2 linked regions of the Halorhodospira halophila SL1 genome follow. The protein of the gene in region 1 interacts with the protein of each later gene in a pairwise test. Links are inferred from orthologs where the notes say so. Each region holds a gene or a part of one and is shown on either strand. Other genes may lie near its edges.

Evidence for each region.
Region 2: the proteins of HHAL_RS10545 (region 1) and ftsB interact in binary tests that used the Escherichia coli proteins (3 or more experiments, as listed by UniProt). The link is inferred for Halorhodospira halophila SL1 from one-to-one orthologs.

What each region holds. Positions count from the first base shown.
Region 1 is NC_008789.1:2,284,265-2,293,580, forward strand. Bases 5,782-8,781 are described here. They hold HHAL_RS10545 (cell division protein FtsQ/DivIB), read right to left. Parts: upstream 7,678-8,781; coding sequence 6,886-7,677; downstream 5,782-6,885. Other genes in these bases: ftsA (cell division protein FtsA), read right to left, coding at 5,782-6,872; HHAL_RS10550 (D-alanine--D-alanine ligase), read right to left, coding at 7,674-8,588; murB (UDP-N-acetylmuramate dehydrogenase), read right to left, coding at 8,585-8,781. In the rest of the region: trpD (anthranilate phosphoribosyltransferase), read right to left, coding at 1-490; HHAL_RS10515 (anthranilate synthase component II), read right to left, coding at 542-1,135; trpE (anthranilate synthase component I), read right to left, coding at 1,132-2,607; HHAL_RS10525 (phosphoglycolate phosphatase), read right to left, coding at 2,612-3,292; lpxC (UDP-3-O-acyl-N-acetylglucosamine deacetylase), read right to left, coding at 3,361-4,263; cell division protein FtsZ, read right to left, coding at 4,425-5,585; more of ftsA, read right to left, coding at 5,634-5,781; more of murB, read right to left, coding at 8,782-9,316. UniProt on the Escherichia coli protein: Essential cell division protein. May link together the upstream cell division proteins, which are predominantly cytoplasmic, with the downstream cell division proteins, which are predominantly periplasmic. May control correct divisome assembly.
Region 2 is NC_008789.1:1,542,779-1,549,106, reverse strand. The notes cover bases 1-2,731. They hold ftsB (cell division protein FtsB), read left to right. Parts: upstream 1-1,095; coding sequence 1,096-1,368; downstream 1,369-2,731. Other genes in these bases: truD (tRNA pseudouridine(13) synthase TruD), read left to right, coding at 2,605-2,731; ispF (2-C-methyl-D-erythritol 2,4-cyclodiphosphate synthase), read left to right, coding at 2,096-2,584; ispD (2-C-methyl-D-erythritol 4-phosphate cytidylyltransferase), read left to right, coding at 1,368-2,096; eno (phosphopyruvate hydratase), read left to right, coding at 1-1,056. Outside these bases: more of truD, read left to right, coding at 2,732-3,597; HHAL_RS07245 (Smr/MutS family protein), read right to left, coding at 3,617-4,186; 5'/3'-nucleotidase SurE, read left to right, coding at 4,276-5,031; HHAL_RS07235 (protein-L-isoaspartate(D-aspartate) O-methyltransferase), read left to right, coding at 5,031-5,693; HHAL_RS07230 (YqaA family protein), read left to right, coding at 5,694-6,275; HHAL_RS07225 (peptidoglycan DD-metalloendopeptidase family protein), read left to right, coding at 6,283-6,328. UniProt on the Escherichia coli protein: Essential cell division protein. May link together the upstream cell division proteins, which are predominantly cytoplasmic, with the downstream cell division proteins, which are predominantly periplasmic.

The sequences.
Region 1 (9,316 bases):
GCTTCATGGCGCTGTGGTGCAGCGGGGCGAAGAGGAAACCAACGTTGACCCGACGGATGCACTCAGCCACCGCCTCGCTGCTGAGTTCCAGCGTGGCGCCGCAGGCCTCGAGCAGGTCGGCGCTGCCGCTGCGCCCGGAGACCGAGCGGTTGCCGTGCTTGGCCACCGGGATGCCCCCGGCGGCGGTCACGAAGGCGGCGGCGGTCGAGACGTTCAGGGTGCCGCGGGCATCGCCACCGGTGCCGCAGGTGTCCACCAGGCGGTGGAAGTCGTCGCCGACATCGACCCGCTCGGCGAGCTCCCGCATGACCGAGGCGGCGGCGGCCATCTCCTGGACCGTCTCCCCCTTGAGCCGCATGCCGATGAGGAAGCCACCGATCTGCGCCGGCGTCGCCCCGCCGGTCATGATGGTGCGGAAGACCGCGGTCATCTCATCGGGGCTGAGATCCTGGTTCTCCGTGATGCGACGAAGGGCGGCGGTTAGGTCCATAGGGTGCCTCGGTTTTTTTCGGTTCAGTGTGCAGCGTTCAGGGCGCAGGGTTCAGGCGACGGCGCGGGGCTGCTCCAGGAAGTTGCGCAGAAGATCGTGCCCGGCGGAGGTAAGGATCGACTCGGGGTGAAACTGCACGCCCTCCACCGGCAGTCGGCGGTGGCGCAGCCCCATGATCTCGTCGATGGCGCCGTGGGGCCCCTCGGTCCAGGCGGTGATCTCCAGCTCCTGCGGAAGGCTCTCGCGCTCGACGATCAGCGAGTGGTAGCGGGTGGCCTCCAGCGGCTCGGGCAGACCGGCGAAGACCCCCTGGCCGCGGTGGCGCACCGGGGAGGTCTTGCCGTGCATGACCTCGCGGGCCCGGATCACGCGGCCGCCGAACACCTGCCCGATGGTCTGGTGCCCCAGGCAGACACCGAGGATGGGCACTTCGCCGGCCAGGGCGCGGACCACCTCCAGCGAGACGCCGGCCTCGTTGGGGGTGCAGGGCCCCGGGGAGATCACGATGCGCTCCGGGCGCAGGCGGCGCACCTCGTCGATACTGATCTCGTCGTTGCGCACCACCTCGACTCGGGCACCCAGCTCGCCCAGATACTGGACGAGATTCCAGGTGAACGAGTCGTAGTTATCGATCATCAGGATCATAAGCCAGCCTCGGCCATCTCGACGGCGCGCAGCAGCGCCCGGCCCTTGTTCAGGGTCTCCTTCCACTCCAGCTCGGGAACCGAGTCTGCGACCACACCGGCACCCGCCTGGACGTGGACCTGGCCATCGTGAACCACCGCGGTCCGGATCGCGATGGCGGTGTCCATGTTCCCCGACCAGGAGAGATAGCCGACGGCGCCGGCGTAGACACCGCGCTTGACCGGCTCGACCTCGTCGATGATCTCCATGGCACGGATCTTCGGCGCGCCGGAGACCGTGCCGGCCGGGAAGGTGGCCCGCAGCACGTCCATGGGACCGAGCCCCGGTCGCAGCCGCCCGACCACGTTGGAGACGATGTGCATGACCTGGGAGTAGCGCTCCACCACCATGCGCTCGGTCAGGCGCACCGTGCCGGTCTCGGCGACCCGGCCGACGTCGTTGCGCCCGAGGTCGATGAGCATCACGTGCTCGGCGATCTCCTTCGGGTCGGAGACCAGCTCCTGTTCCAGCTCCTGGTCGCGGGCCTCGGTGGCGCCGCGCTTGCGGGTCCCGGCAATCGGGCGCACGGCCACCTCGCCATCCTCGAGGCGGACCAGGATCTCCGGCGAGGAGCCGACCACCTGGCAGGCGCCGAGGTCGAGGAAGTACATGTAGGGCGAGGGGTTGGTGCAGCGCAACGCGCGGTAGAGATCGAGGGGCTCCGCGCTGAACGGCATGCTCATGCGCTGCGACGGGACCACCTGCATCACGTCGCCGGCGGCGATGTACTCGCGGATCCGCTCCACCGCGGCCTCGAACCCGGCCTGGGTGAAGTTGTAGCGGGGCTCCCCCGCCGCCACGCCGCCGCCCGGACGCCGGGTGCGCTCCAGGGGCTCGGCCAGCCGCCCGGCCAGTTCGTCCAGCCGTGCCAGGCCGGCTGCATAGGCGTCCGGCTCGCGCGGATCGCAGTGGACCACCAGATAGAGCCGCCCGGCGAGGTTGTCGAAGACGACCACCTCCTCGGCCTCCACCAGGCAGATGTCCGGCAGCCCGAGGGGGTCTTCCGGGGCGCTAGCGGCCAGCCGCGGCTCGACGTAGCGCACCGTGTCGTAGCCGAAGTACCCCACCAGCCCCCCCAGGAACCGCGGCATCTGCGGGAATCCGGAGGGCGTCGCGGCGCGATGACGGTGCTGATACGCCTCGATCCAGGCCAGCGGATCGCGCACCTGCTGCTCGTCGACGAGCGCGCCATCGCGGCGGACCTCAACCCGGTGCCCGTAGACGGCGATCTCGGTCCGGGCCGGCAGCCCGATGATGGAGTAGCGGCCCCACTTCTCACCGCCCTCCACCGACTCGAAGAGGAAGGAGCGCGGCCCGCGGGCGAGCTTGAGATAGGTGGACAGCGGGGTGTCGAGATCGGCCAGGACCTCGCGGATGAGCGGGATACGGGTGTACCCGGCTTCGGCGAGGCTGTGGAACTCGTGCTCTTTCATGGCCTCAGGCCGCCTCGCGTAGCAGCGCGACCACGCCGCTGAGATCATCCACGATGGCGTCGGCGCCCAGGTCTTCCAGCGCCACCCCGCGGCGGTAGCCGTAGGGCACACACACCACCGGAATACCGGCGTTGCGCGCCGCCTCCACGTCGGTTCGCGAGTCACCGACCATCAGCACGGTCCGCGACGCCGCCCCCAGGCGCTCCATGGCCAGCCGGAGCGGCTCCGGGTCGGGCTTGCGGGCCTCGGTGCACTCGCCGCCAACGACCACGTCGATGGCATCCGTCACCCCCATGCCCTGGAGGATCGGCTCGGCGAAGCGCCGCGGCTTGTTGGTGACCACGGCCAGACGCATGCCGGCCTGGGCCAGGGCCTGCAGGGTCTCGACGGCCTCCGGGTAGGGGCGGCTGTGTACGTAGACGGCCTCGCCGTAGCACTCGAAGAAGCGCTCGAGCGCGGCGTCCAGCTCCTCTTCTGGCGGGTTGCCGTCGTCCGCGCCGGTGAGGGCGCGGGCCACCAGCCGACGGGCACCATTGCCCACCCAACCGCGGACCTGCTCCTCGGTCACCGGGGCGTGGTCCCGCTCGGCGAGCACCTGGTTGATGGCGACGGTCAGATCCGGGGCGCTGTCCACCAGCGTCCCGTCCAGATCGAAGAGAATCGCGCGGGTTAGCGAGAGATCCATAGCCAGCTTTCAGGTAGAAAGCTACACCCTACCGGCTGGCCGGCCTGGACCGCAAGCTGCTGCGGCGCTCAGGCCACCACCGGCTGATCGTAGGCGATGGGCAATTCGTCCAGCTCCTCAAAGGTCACCTCCTCCCAGGCGTGCTCGTGCTCGAGCAGCTTGCGCAGGAGGCGGTTATTGAGGGCGTGCCCGGACTTGTGCCCGTGGAACGAGCCGATCAGGCTGCTACCCAAGAGGTAAAGGTCGCCGATGGCGTCGAGGATCTTGTGCTTGACGAACTCGTCCCGGTACCGCAACCCGTCCTCGTTCAGCACCCGGTAGTCGTCGACCACGATGGCGTTGTCGAGGCTGCCACCGAGGGCCAGCCGGGAGGCCCGCAGGGCCTCGATCTCCTTCATGAAGCCGAAGGTCCGCGCACGGCTGACCTCCTTGATGAAGGAGGTCGAGGAGAAATCCACCTCGGCACGGGCGTGCTGATCGAGGAAGACCGGGTGGTCGAAATCGATGGTGAAGCTGACCTTGAAGCCCTCGAAGGGCTCGAAGGCCACCCACTTGTCACCATCAACAACCTGGACCGGCTCCAGGATGCGCACGAAGCGCTTGGGCGCCTCCTGCTCCTTGATCCCTGCGGAGCGCACCAGGAAGACAAAGGGCGCCGCACTGCCGTCCATGATCGGCACCTCGGCCGCGGAGAGATCGACATAGCAGTTGTCGATCCCCAGCCCGGCCAGCGCCGACAGCAGGTGCTCGACGGTGGAAACCCGCACCCCGTCTTCCACCAGGCAGGTGGACAGGCGGGTGTCGCCCACGGCAGCGGCGGTTGCCTTGATCTCGCGGTCGAGATCAGTGCGCCGGAATATGATCCCCGCATTGGCCGGAGCCGGACGGAGGGTCAGGTAGACCTTCTCGCCGGTGTGCAGGCCCACGCCGGTCGCGCGGATGCTGTTCTTCAAGGTGCGTTGACGGATCATGGCTCGGCTCGGCTCCACTGCTCATGCGGCTACTTGTGTGCTCAGACGCAACCCGCGCGACCGGACACACCGCCTTCACCCTTTGGTAGCGGCAAGACGTCGCGAAATATTAGTGTAACAAATCCAAAAAGTATATTGCAGCGCAACAACGGCGCTGCCGCTCAGTCCGCCTGGCGACGCAGGAACGCCGGGATGTCGAGGTACTCCATGTCGCCATCGGCGTCCGCCTCCTTGCGCTCGTTGGCGGCGTTCTGCCGGATCACCGTGGGCCGGTCCAACTGGGCGTAGTCCACCTCGCCGGTGTTCTTACGGGGACCCGGCTGGGCCTGCTGGGACGGCTTGGCCACATCCCCCGCGGCCTGGACCGCCGGACCGAGCCCGGTGGCCACCACGGTGACGCGCAGCTCATCCTCCAGCTCGGGGTCGATGACCGCACCGACGACCACGGTCGCCTCGTCGGAGGCGTACTCGCGCACCGCGTTGCCCACCTCGTCGAACTCGCCGATGGAGAGGTTGTAGCCGCCGGTGACGTTGACCAGGACGCCGTTGGCGCCGGCCAGGTTGAAGTCCTCGAGCAGCGGGCAGGCGATGGCCCGGTCCGCCGCCTCACGGGCACGCCCCTCGCCGGAGGCCACGCCGTTGCCCATCACCGCCATGCCCATCTCGGACATCACCGTGCGGACGTCGGCAAAGTCGACGTTGATCAGGCCCGGCCGGGTGATCAGCTCGGCGATGCCGCGCACGGCGCCGTGGAGCACGTCGTTGGCCGACTTGAAGGCGTCGATCAGGGTCAGGTTCTTGCCGAGCACCGGCAGCAGCCGCTCGTTGGGGATGGTGATCAGCGAATCGACGCTGTTCTCCAGCTCCTTGATGCCCTCCTGGGCCACGCCCATGCGCTTGTTGCCCTCGAAGGGGAACGGCTTGGTCACCACGGCCACGGCCAGGATGCCCATCTCGCGGGCCACCTCGGCCACCACCGGGGCCGCACCCGTGCCGGTGCCACCGCCCATGCCGGCGGTGATGAAGACCATGTCGGCCCCGTCGAGCACCTCCTGGAGGCGGTCGCGGGACTCCTCGGCCGCCTGCCGACCCGTGGTCGGATCGGCGCCGGCCCCCAGGCCCTTGGTGATGCCCGAGCCCAGCTGCACAGTGACCCCGGCACGGGTGTTGGCCAGGGCCTGGGCGTCGGTGTTGGCGTAGATGAACTCCACACCCTCGATCTCGCTCTCGACCATGTGCTGCACGGCGTTGCCACCGCCGCCGCCGACTCCGATCACCTTGATGACCGCGTTCTGATTGGCGGTATCCATCAGATCAAACATGATGCTGCCCTCCTCAAGCGTCCCGGACGCTAGCGATTACTGAAATGACTAGAAATTGCCCTTGAACCAGTTCTTCATCCGCCCCCACAGGGCGCTCATCCCGGCGTCCTGCGCCAGCGCCGGCGACATCCCGCTGTCACGGTTGCGCGCGCCGAAGGCGAGCAGGCCCACGCCGGTGGAATACATCGGATTGCGGACCACGTCCGACAACCCGGTCACGAACTTCGGCACACCGATGCGCACCGGGAGGTGGAAGACCTCCTCGGCCAGGTCGGTCACCCCTTCCATCTTCGAGCTGCCACCGGTGAGCACGATGCCCGCCGGGATCAGGTCCTCGAAGCCGCTCTTGCGCAGCTCGGACTGCACCAGCGCGAGCAGTTCCTCGTAGCGCGGCTCCACCACCGAGGCCAGCGACTGGCGGGAGAGCCGGCGCGGCGGCCGATCCCCCACCGACGGCACCTCGATGCTCTCCTCGGGGTTGGCCAGCTGCGACAGCGCGCAGGCATAGCGGACCTTGATGTCCTCGGCGTGGTGCGTTGGCGTGCGCAGCGCCACGGCGATGTCGTTGGTGACCTGGTGCCCGGCGATGGGGATCACGGCGGTATGGCGGATGGCACCGCCGGTGAACACCGCGATATCGGTGGTGCCACCGCCGATGTCCACCAGGCAGACGCCCAGCTCCTTCTCGTCGTCGCTGAGCACGGCGTGGCTTGCCGCCAGCTGCTGCAGGACGATGTCGTCCACGTCGAGCTGGCAGCGGCGGACGCACTTGGTGATGTTGTCCGCCGCCGAGACCGCGCCGGTGACCATGTGCACCCGCGCCTCCAGGCGCACGCCGGCCATACCCAGCGGGTCGCGGATGCCCTCCTGGCTGTCGATGACGAACTCCTGCGGGATCACGTGCAGGATCTGCTGATCCGCCGGGATCGCCACCGCCTTGGCGCCATCGAGCACCCGCTCCAGGTCGGCCTGGCGGACCTCCTTATCCCGGATCGCCACCATGCCGTGGGAATTGAGGCTGCGGATGTGGCTGCCCGAGATCCCCACGTAGGCCGAGTGGATCTCGCAGCCGGCCATCAGCTCGGCCTCCTCGATGGCGCGCTGGATCGACTGCACCGTGGAGTCGATGTTCACCACCACGCCTTTCTTCAACCCGTGGGACGGGTGGCTGCCCACGCCGATCACCTCCAGCTCGCCATCCTCTTTGGCTTCACCGACGATGGCGACCACCTTCGAGGTGCCGATATCGAGGCCCACCAACAGGCTGTCTTCGCTCTTTCGCACCATGCTCTGCTCCGCCTTAGTCCGCTTCGTCTGCTGCACCCCAGGCCACGGCAAAGCCGTTGGGGTAGCGCAGATCGACCCGCTCCATCGGGGCCTCTTCCCGTTCTTCCAGGGTCGGCAGCACGGCTGCGAAGCGCTCCACGCGCTCGCCGGGGTGCTGCCGGCCCAGGGCCATCTCCACGCCATCCTCCAGCCGTGCGCTCCACGACCCCCGAGGGGAGAGGCTGAGCGCCACCAGATTGACGTGCCGCTTGTCCAGTTGTTCCTGCATCTGTTTAAACAGCCGGGCCACCTCACCCTCGCTGCCCTCCGGCCCGCGCAGTTCCGGGAGCACCTCCGGGATGCTCTCCACCGGCGGCTCGAAGCGTTCGCCGCTGCGGTCGATGAGGGCGTGCTCGTCCCAGCGCGCCAGCGGCTCCCGCTCATGCAGCGTGACCTGGATGCTGCCGGGCCAGGCCCGCCGCACCGCAGCACGCTCCACCCAGGGCAGCGCCTCCAGGGCGTCCCGCGCACCGCGGACATCCACGCCCAGCACACTTCGATGCAAGTGCGGCACCAGGGCCTGGCGCAGATCCTCCCCCGCCACACGCTGCGGCGCGTCGGTCAGCTCCACCCGCTCAAGGGGCAGGATCCGCCCCTCCTGCAGCGCCACGCTGGCCATACCCGCGGCGCCGGTGGCGAGCAACGCCACCGCACCGCCCCACAGCCAGCCCCGCAGCCCCGGCATCGCCGGCAGCAAAGCGGCGCGCCCCTGCGGGCGCCGGGAGGAGCGGCGGCCCAGCAGGTCACTCCAATCCTCACGGCTCATCGCAACGCCTCCCCCAGGATGCGGGCCACCAGCTCGTCGAAGCCGATCCCGGCCTGCGCCGCCGCGATGGGCACCAGCGAGTGATCGGTCATGCCGGGGATGGTATTCACCTCCAGCAGCCACCAGCGTCCGCCGGTGTCCCGCATGACATCCACACGCCCCCAGCCGTTCCCGCCGCTGGCGATAAAGGCCTCCCGACACAGGGCGCCAAGTTCGGCCTCTTCCTCCGGCCCGAGACCGCTCGGGCAGTGGTGACCGGTGTCCTCGGCCTGGTACTTGGCCGCGTAGTCGAAGAAGGCGTGCGGGGTCTCCAGTCGGATCGACGGCAACGCCTGATCACCGAGCAGCGCCACGGTGTACTCCTCGCCCTCGACCCAGGCCTCGGCGAGGACGGTATCGTCGTAGGCCGCTGCCACGCGGTAGGCCTCGGCCAGCTCCTCCGGCCCCTCGACCCGACTCATGCCGAGGCTCGACCCCTCGCGGGCGGGCTTGACGATCACTGGGTAACCCACCCCCTCGTCGAGGACCGGGCGGTCGCCGGTCAGCAACTGACCCGCCGGCGTGGGCAGGCCACTGCCCTGCCAGAGCCGCTTGCAGCGCCACTTGTCCATGCCCAGCGCCGAGCCGAGGACACCGCTGCCGGTGTACGGGATTCCGAGCAGATCCAGCAGTCCCTGGACCGTGCCGTCCTCACCGCCCCGCCCGTGAAGGGCGATGAAGACCACGTCGTAGCCGCGCAGCCCTTCCAGGGCGCGGTCACGGGGATCGTAGGCCTCGGCGTCGTAGCCACAGCGCTGTAGCGCCGCGAGTATCGCGCCGCCACTGCGCAGGGAGATGTCCCGCTCGGCCGAGGTGCCGCCCATCAGCACGGCGACGCGCCCCACCCGCTGCGGATCCGGGATACCACTCACGACTGCTCCCCCCCGATCACGTGGACTTCGGTCTCTAGCCGCACACCGTGCACCTCGGCAACCCGCTGCCGGACCACCTCGATGAGCCCCTCGATATCCGCCGCACTGCCGCCCTCGTTGATAATGAAGTTGGCGTGGCGCTCGGAGACCCGGGCACCACCACGCCGCGCCCCTTTCAACCCGGCCTGTTCGATCAGCCGCCCGGCGGCGTCCCCAGGCGGATTCCGAAAGACCGAACCGCAGGTCGGCTGACCCACCGGCTGCGCCGCATTACGCCGCCGCAGCAGCGCCCGCACCCGCTCGTTGAGTGCTTGCGGGTCGCCGGAAGGCAGCGCCCAGGTGGCAGCCAGGAACCACTCACCGGCCGGGCCCACAACCCTGCGGTAGCCGACCCGGAAATCCGCCGGTGTGCGCCGCCGGACGCACCCGTGGCGATCGACGGTCTCCACCTCGACCACACGGCTCCAGGTCTCGCCGCCCCAGGCCCCGGCGTTGAGGGCCAGCGCACCGCCCACAGTGCCGGGGATACCGGCCAGGAACTCCAGACCGGCCAGCCCTTCGCGGACTGCCGCCCGAGCCAGGCGACCGCCGGCCACGCCGGCCTCGGCATGGACCCGCCCCTGCGCGCCGTCGACCGCCAGCCCATCCAGCCCGCCCTGACTCAAAATGACCGTCCCGGCCACACCGCCGTCGCGCACCAGCAGATTGCTGCCTAGGCCGCACCAGTG
Region 2 (6,328 bases), 740 kb from region 1 along the record:
CTCCAGGGGGGGAGTGCCGACGATCAGGCCGCTCTGGACCGGCAGCTGATCGACCTCGACGGCAGCCCCAACAAGGACCGTCTTGGTGCCAACGCCATCCTCGCCGTATCCATGGCCGTCGCCCAGGCGGCAGCGCGCAGTCGCGGTCTGCCCCTCTATCGCCACCTGCAGCAGGAGGGGTCCGCTGCCCAGCTGCCGGCCCCGATGATGAACATCCTCAACGGTGGGGAGCACGCCGACAACAGCGTGGATATCCAGGAGTTCATGATCATGCCCATCGGGTTTGATCGGTTCTCCGAGGCGCTGCGCTGCGGTGCCGAGATCTTCCATGCGCTCAAAAAGGTCCTCCACGAGCGTGGGCTCTCCACTGCCGTGGGCGATGAAGGTGGCTTCGCCCCGGATCTGCCCTCCAACGAGGCGGCCCTGGAAGCCATCATCGAGGCCATTCAGCGCGCCGGCTATCAGGCCGGTGATCAGGTGGCCCTGGCTCTGGACGTGGCCAGCTCGGAACTCTATCGCGACGGTCGCTATCACCTCGCCTCGGAAGGGCGGGACTTCGACGCCGCCGGGTTCGCCGATTACCTGGCGCAGCTCGTCGATAAGTATCCGATCGTCTCCATCGAGGACGGCATGGATGAGTCGGACTGGGACGGCTGGAAGGTGCTGACCGAGCGCCTGGGTGGTCAGATTCAATTGGTGGGCGACGACCTGTTCGTCACCAACCCGCAGATTCTGCAGCAGGGGATCGACCGCGGCATCGCTAACTCCATCCTGATCAAGCTCAATCAGATCGGGACCGTGACCGAGACCCTGGAGGCGATCCGCATGGCCGACGAGGCCGGCTACACTTCGGTGGTTTCTCACCGCTCCGGGGAGACCGAGGATGTGGCGATCGCCGACCTGGCCGTGGCCACGCGGGCGACACAGATCAAGACCGGCTCGTTGTGCCGCTCCGATCGGGTGGCCAAGTACAACCAGCTGCTGCGGATCGAGCAGGAGCTCGGCGACGACGCCCGGTACGTGGGTCGAGACGCGCTGCGTCCTGAGCAGGGGTAGGTCAGTGATCGCCGCGTGGGGCCGTCCCAGGAGGGCGCCATGCGTTGGGTGAACGGGTTGCTCGCTGTGCTGCTGGTCCTCTTGCAGGCCCAGCTCTGGTTTGGGCAGGCCAGTATTCCCGGCTTGCTCGAACTGCGCGGTGCCGTGGCCACGCAGCAACAGCAGAACGAGCAGGCCGAGGCGCGCAACGAGGCGCTGGCGGCCGAGGTGGAGAATCTTAAGGAGAGCACCGAGGCCCTGGAGGAACGGGCCCGTTATGAACTCGGTATGATCCGGGACGACGAGGTCTTCTACCAGGTTGTGGAGGAGTAATGGGGCGCTACTGGGCGGTGATACCGGCGGCCGGTGTGGGCCGGCGTATGGGGGGCGGGGATCGCCCCAAACAGTATCGCCTGCTGCTGGGGCGGCCGGTGATCGGCTGGGCCCTGGAACGGCTGCTCGGTCACCCGAAGGTGGCCGGGGCCGTGGTGGCGTTGGCCGCCGACGACCCCCACTGGGACGCCCTGGGACTGGACAGGCAGGTGGCGGGGAAACCCGTGCACCGCGTGGAAGGGGGGGCAGAGCGGCGTGATTCGGTTCGGGCCGCGCTGGCCTACCTGGGCGGGATCGCCAACCCCGAGGATCGGGTGCTGGTCCACGACGCCGTACGGCCGTGCCTGAGTGCGGCCGAACTGGACCGACTGATCGACGAGGGGGGGGCAGCCGTCGACGGCGCCCTGCTGGCGACCCCGGTCCGCGATACCCTCAAGCGCGCCGATGGCGACTGCGTCGGTGCCACCGTCTCCCGGGAGGGGCTGTGGCAGGCCCAGACGCCTCAGCTTTTCCCGCTGCGGCGTCTGTCGGCGGCGCTGGACGCGGCCTTGGCAGCTGGTGTGGCCGTCACCGACGAGGCCCAGGCTGTGGAATGGCATGACGGCCAGCCGCGGCTGGTCACTGGCGAAGCCGGCAATCTGAAGATCACCCATCAGGCTGACCTGGATCTGGCTGCTGCCGTGCTTACGGCGCAGCGGGCGGCCACGGAGAGGGAGCAAACCGCGTGATTCGCATTGGGCAGGGTTTCGACGTCCACCGGTTCGCCGGCAAGGGCGAGGGTTTTCGGCTGGGCGGGGTCGCGGTCCCGTACCACAAGCGGTTGGAGGCCCACTCCGACGGCGATGTCCTCCTGCACGCGATCACCGACGGCCTGCTCGGCGCCTGTGGGATGGGGGATATCGGTCGCCACTTCCCGGACGACGACCCGCGCTGGCGGGACGCCGACAGCATCGGTCTGCTGGCCTCGACGCTGCGTTTGGCTGCCGAGGCCGGATGGGTGCCGGTGAATGTCGACGGCACGGTGATTGCTCAGGCCCCTAAGCTGGCTCCCTATATCGGTGCCATGCGCCAGGCCACCGCCGACGCCATGGAGCTGTCGCCCGGGGCGGTGAACGTCAAGGCGACGACCAGCGAGCGCCTCGGCTTCACCGGCCGGGGAGAGGGGATCGCCGCGATGGCAGTGGTCCTGGTGGAATCGGCCCCGGGGCGGGGTTGATCCGGGCCCACGGCGGACCCTTGGGCACGGCGCGCCTGCGCGCCTGCCCCGAGGACTTCCGCGTGGATGAGCAGCTGCCGTTTCAGCCCTCCGGGGTGGGCGAGCACTGCCTGATCCAGGTTTGCAAACGCGGCTGGACGACCGAGGCTGTCGCCAAGATATTGGCGGCTCGGGCGGGGGTGTCGCGGGGCGCCGTGAGCTTTGCCGGTCTCAAGGACCGGCACGCAGTGACCACCCAGTGGTTCTCGGTGCATGCGCCGAAGGCGTGCCCGGCGCTGCTGCCGGGATGTTTAGAGGACGGCGTCGAGATCGTTGCGGCTACCCGCAACGCCCGCAAGCTGCGCCGCGGCGCGCTCGGCGGCAACCGCTTCCGCCTGCTGGTTCGCGAAGTATCGGCGCCGCGTCGGGCGGTGGAGCGCCGCCTGCATGCCATTTCCCGGCGGGGCGTCCCCAACTATTTCGGGCCCCAGCGTTTCGGGCGCGGGGGGCGCAACCTGCAGCAGGCGCGGGCCTGGTTGCTCGAGGGCGAGCCGGTCCGAGGTCGTACCGTGCGTGGGCTACTGATCTCTGCGGTGCGTTCGGATCTGTTCAACCGAGTGCTGGCCCGGCGGGTGGCAGCCGGTACCTGGGATACGTTGCTGGCCGGAGAACGGGCGGCGCTCGATGGAACCGGTAGCCATTTTCCGGTGGTGGCGGTGGATGCCCCCCTCCGGCGGCGTGTCGCCCAGGGGGATGTCCATCCCAGCGGGCCTTTGCCCGGGGTTGGTGGGGATCGGCCGGAAGGTGCGGTGGCGGCGCTTGAAGACGAGGTCCTCGCCGAGGAGCCCGAGCTGCTGGCCGCACTGGCCGAGCGCGGGGTGCGCGCCGACCGCCGTCCACTGCGCCTGATGCCCCGGCAGTTGGTCTGGCACTGGCCCGACGCACAGACCCTCTCTCTCGACTTCACGCTCACCGCCGGGGCCTACGCCACCACGGTGATCGCGGAAGTCTTGGAGACCGCCGCGGAAGAGTGACATCGCTCCTGCCCCGGGGTTACCGCGGGCCCGGCTTGCGCAGCAGCACGTAGACGGCGCCGGTGCCGCCGTCACTCTCCGGTGCCGAAGCGAAGGCCAGCACGTCGTCCCTACGCCGCAGCCAGTGATCGACGGCGACCTTCAGCACCGGCTGCGGCCGCTGCGATCCGCGCCCCTTGCCGTGGATGATGCGCACACAGCGGTGGTTGCGTTCCGCGGCATGCGCCAGGAAGAGCGTCAGCTCTCGGTAGGCCTCACGCCGGGTCAGTCCGTGTAGATCGAGTTGGGCTGCCGGCGGGTAATGGCCGCGCCGCAGCTGTCTCAGCACGCGGCGCTGAACGCCGGCGCGGTAGTAGAGTAGCTCCTCCCCGGTTTCAACTTCGGCCGGGTCGGGCGGGGGCTCGAGCAGGCTCTCGACCACCCGACGCTCGTCGGCTTCACGCTGGATGGGCCGCGGTGGGGGCGGCGGCGGGCGCCTCTCGGTCTGATCGTTGTCGTAGCGGCGCACGTCGGCCATGGCCTGACGGAACAGGGCCGTTTCATCCGCCGGATCCCGCGAGTCGCCACTGCCGTCTTGTTGGTCGCTCATGCCGAACCCCCACGGTGGTGCTCCGGGACACGTTATACTGCCAATCTTGGCGGCAACTGTGTGTTCGAGGCTTCGCCTGCAGGAGCAAGATGTACATTCTGATCAGCAACGACGATGGTTACCAGGCCGAGGGGATTCTGAAGCTGGCTGAACGGTTGGGTACCGTGGCGAGGGTGACCGTGATGGCCCCGGAGCGGGATCGCAGCGGGGCCAGCAACTCGCTGACGCTGGAGGATCCCATCCGCGTCCATCCCATCGAGCCCGACCGGTTCCGGGTCCAGGGCACACCGACCGACTGTGTGCACTTGGCGCTGACAGGGCTGCTGGAGGAGGATCCGGACATGGTCTTCTCCGGCATCAACGCCGGCGCCAATCTGGGCGATGATGTGCTTTACAGTGGCACGGTGGCAGCGGCGATGGAGGGGCGCTACCTCGGCCTGCCGGCGGTCGCCATCTCGCTGGCCGGTACCTGGGCGCCGGTGCACTACGACACCGCCGCTCGGGTCGCCGTGAAACTGCTTGAGCAGATCCAGGATGACCCGCTCCCCCCGGACAGTATCCTCAACGTCAACGTGCCGGACCTGCCCTGGGACGAGATCCAGGGGTTTCACGCCACGCGGCTCGGCTGCCGGCATCGCGCCGAGCCGGTCATCAAGCAGCACGACCCGCGGGGGCGCACCATCTACTGGGTGGGGCCCCCGGGCTCGGAGCAGGACGCGGGTCCCGGGACCGATTTCTACGCCGTACGCAACGGGTTTGTCTCGGTGACCCCGATCCAGGTCGATCTAACCCGGCATGCGGGGCTCGAGCAGGTCCGCGGCTGGCTGGACGGGGTGACGTGGTGATGCGCGAGCGGAACGCAGCGGGGATTGGCATGACCTCTCAACGGACCCGGGATCGGCTGGTGGATGCATTGGCGGCCCAGGGTATCCAGGACGAACGGGTGCTCTCGGCGATGCGCGAGGTGCCCCGGCACCTGTTCGTCGACGAAGCCCTGGAGAGCCGCGCCTACGAGAATACCCCGCTACCCATTGGCGAGGGGCAGACGATCTCCCAGCCCTGGGTGGTCGCACGGATGACCGAGCTGCTGCTCGAGCCGGGGGTCCCGGAGCGGGTGTTGGAGGTGGGGACCGGCTCCGGCTACCAGGCCGCGGTGTTGGCCCGGCTGGTTCCGCGGGTCTACAGCATCGAGCGGATCGGTTCCCTGCTGCGCCGGGCCCGAGAGCGGCTGCAGGCGGTCCGCCTGTTCAACTGCCAGCTTCGCCACGGTGATGGCTATGAGGGGTGGCCGGAGTACGCCCCCTACGACGGCATCATCGTGACCGCGGCGCCGGACGCGCTGCCGGAGGCGCTGCTTGAGCAGCTCGCCGACGGGGGGCGTTTGGTTGCACCGATCGGTGGCGCCGGCTATCAGGAGCTTCTGGTGGTGGATCGTCGGGGGGATGCGTACGAGCAGCGCCGGGTGGCCGGAGTCTCGTTCGTGCCGATGCTTGAGGGGCGGGTCTGAGTGCGAGTGTTCGGGCCGTTGTACAGCTGGACGGTGCGGTGGGCCGGCCACCGTCGGGCCCCCTGGGCGCTGGGTGGGCTCAGTGTCGCTGAGTCCTCGGTGTTTCCGATCCCGCCGGATGTCCTCCTGGCCCCGATGGCTCTGGCGCGGCCGAATCGGGCCGCATCCTTTGCCCTCATCGCCACGGTGGGGTCGGTGCTCGGTGGGCTGATCGGTTACGCCCTCGGGTACTTTGCGCTCTACCTGGTCGAGCCGTGGATCGAGGCGGCCGATTACGAACAGGCCTATCGGACGGCGGTGGAGTGGTTCCGCGAGTGGGGATTCTGGGTGGTCCTGGTGGCCGGTTTTTCGCCCATCCCGTACAAGGTCTTCACGGTGGCGGCCGGGGCGACCGGGGTTGCCCTACTGCCCTTTATTATCGCCTCGCTGCTGGGTCGCGGGGCGCGGTTTTTCCTGGTCGCCGGCCTGGTAGCCTGGGGTGGCGCTCGGCTTGAGCCCTGGTTGCTGCGCCACGTCGAGCGGCTCGGGTGGATCAGCGTCATCGTGTTACTGCTCGGAATACTGTGGGTCAAGTACGGGTAGCCGTCCGATGCTGGGCACCGCGTCGCGCATCCTGGTCTGGGCCTTGATCCTCC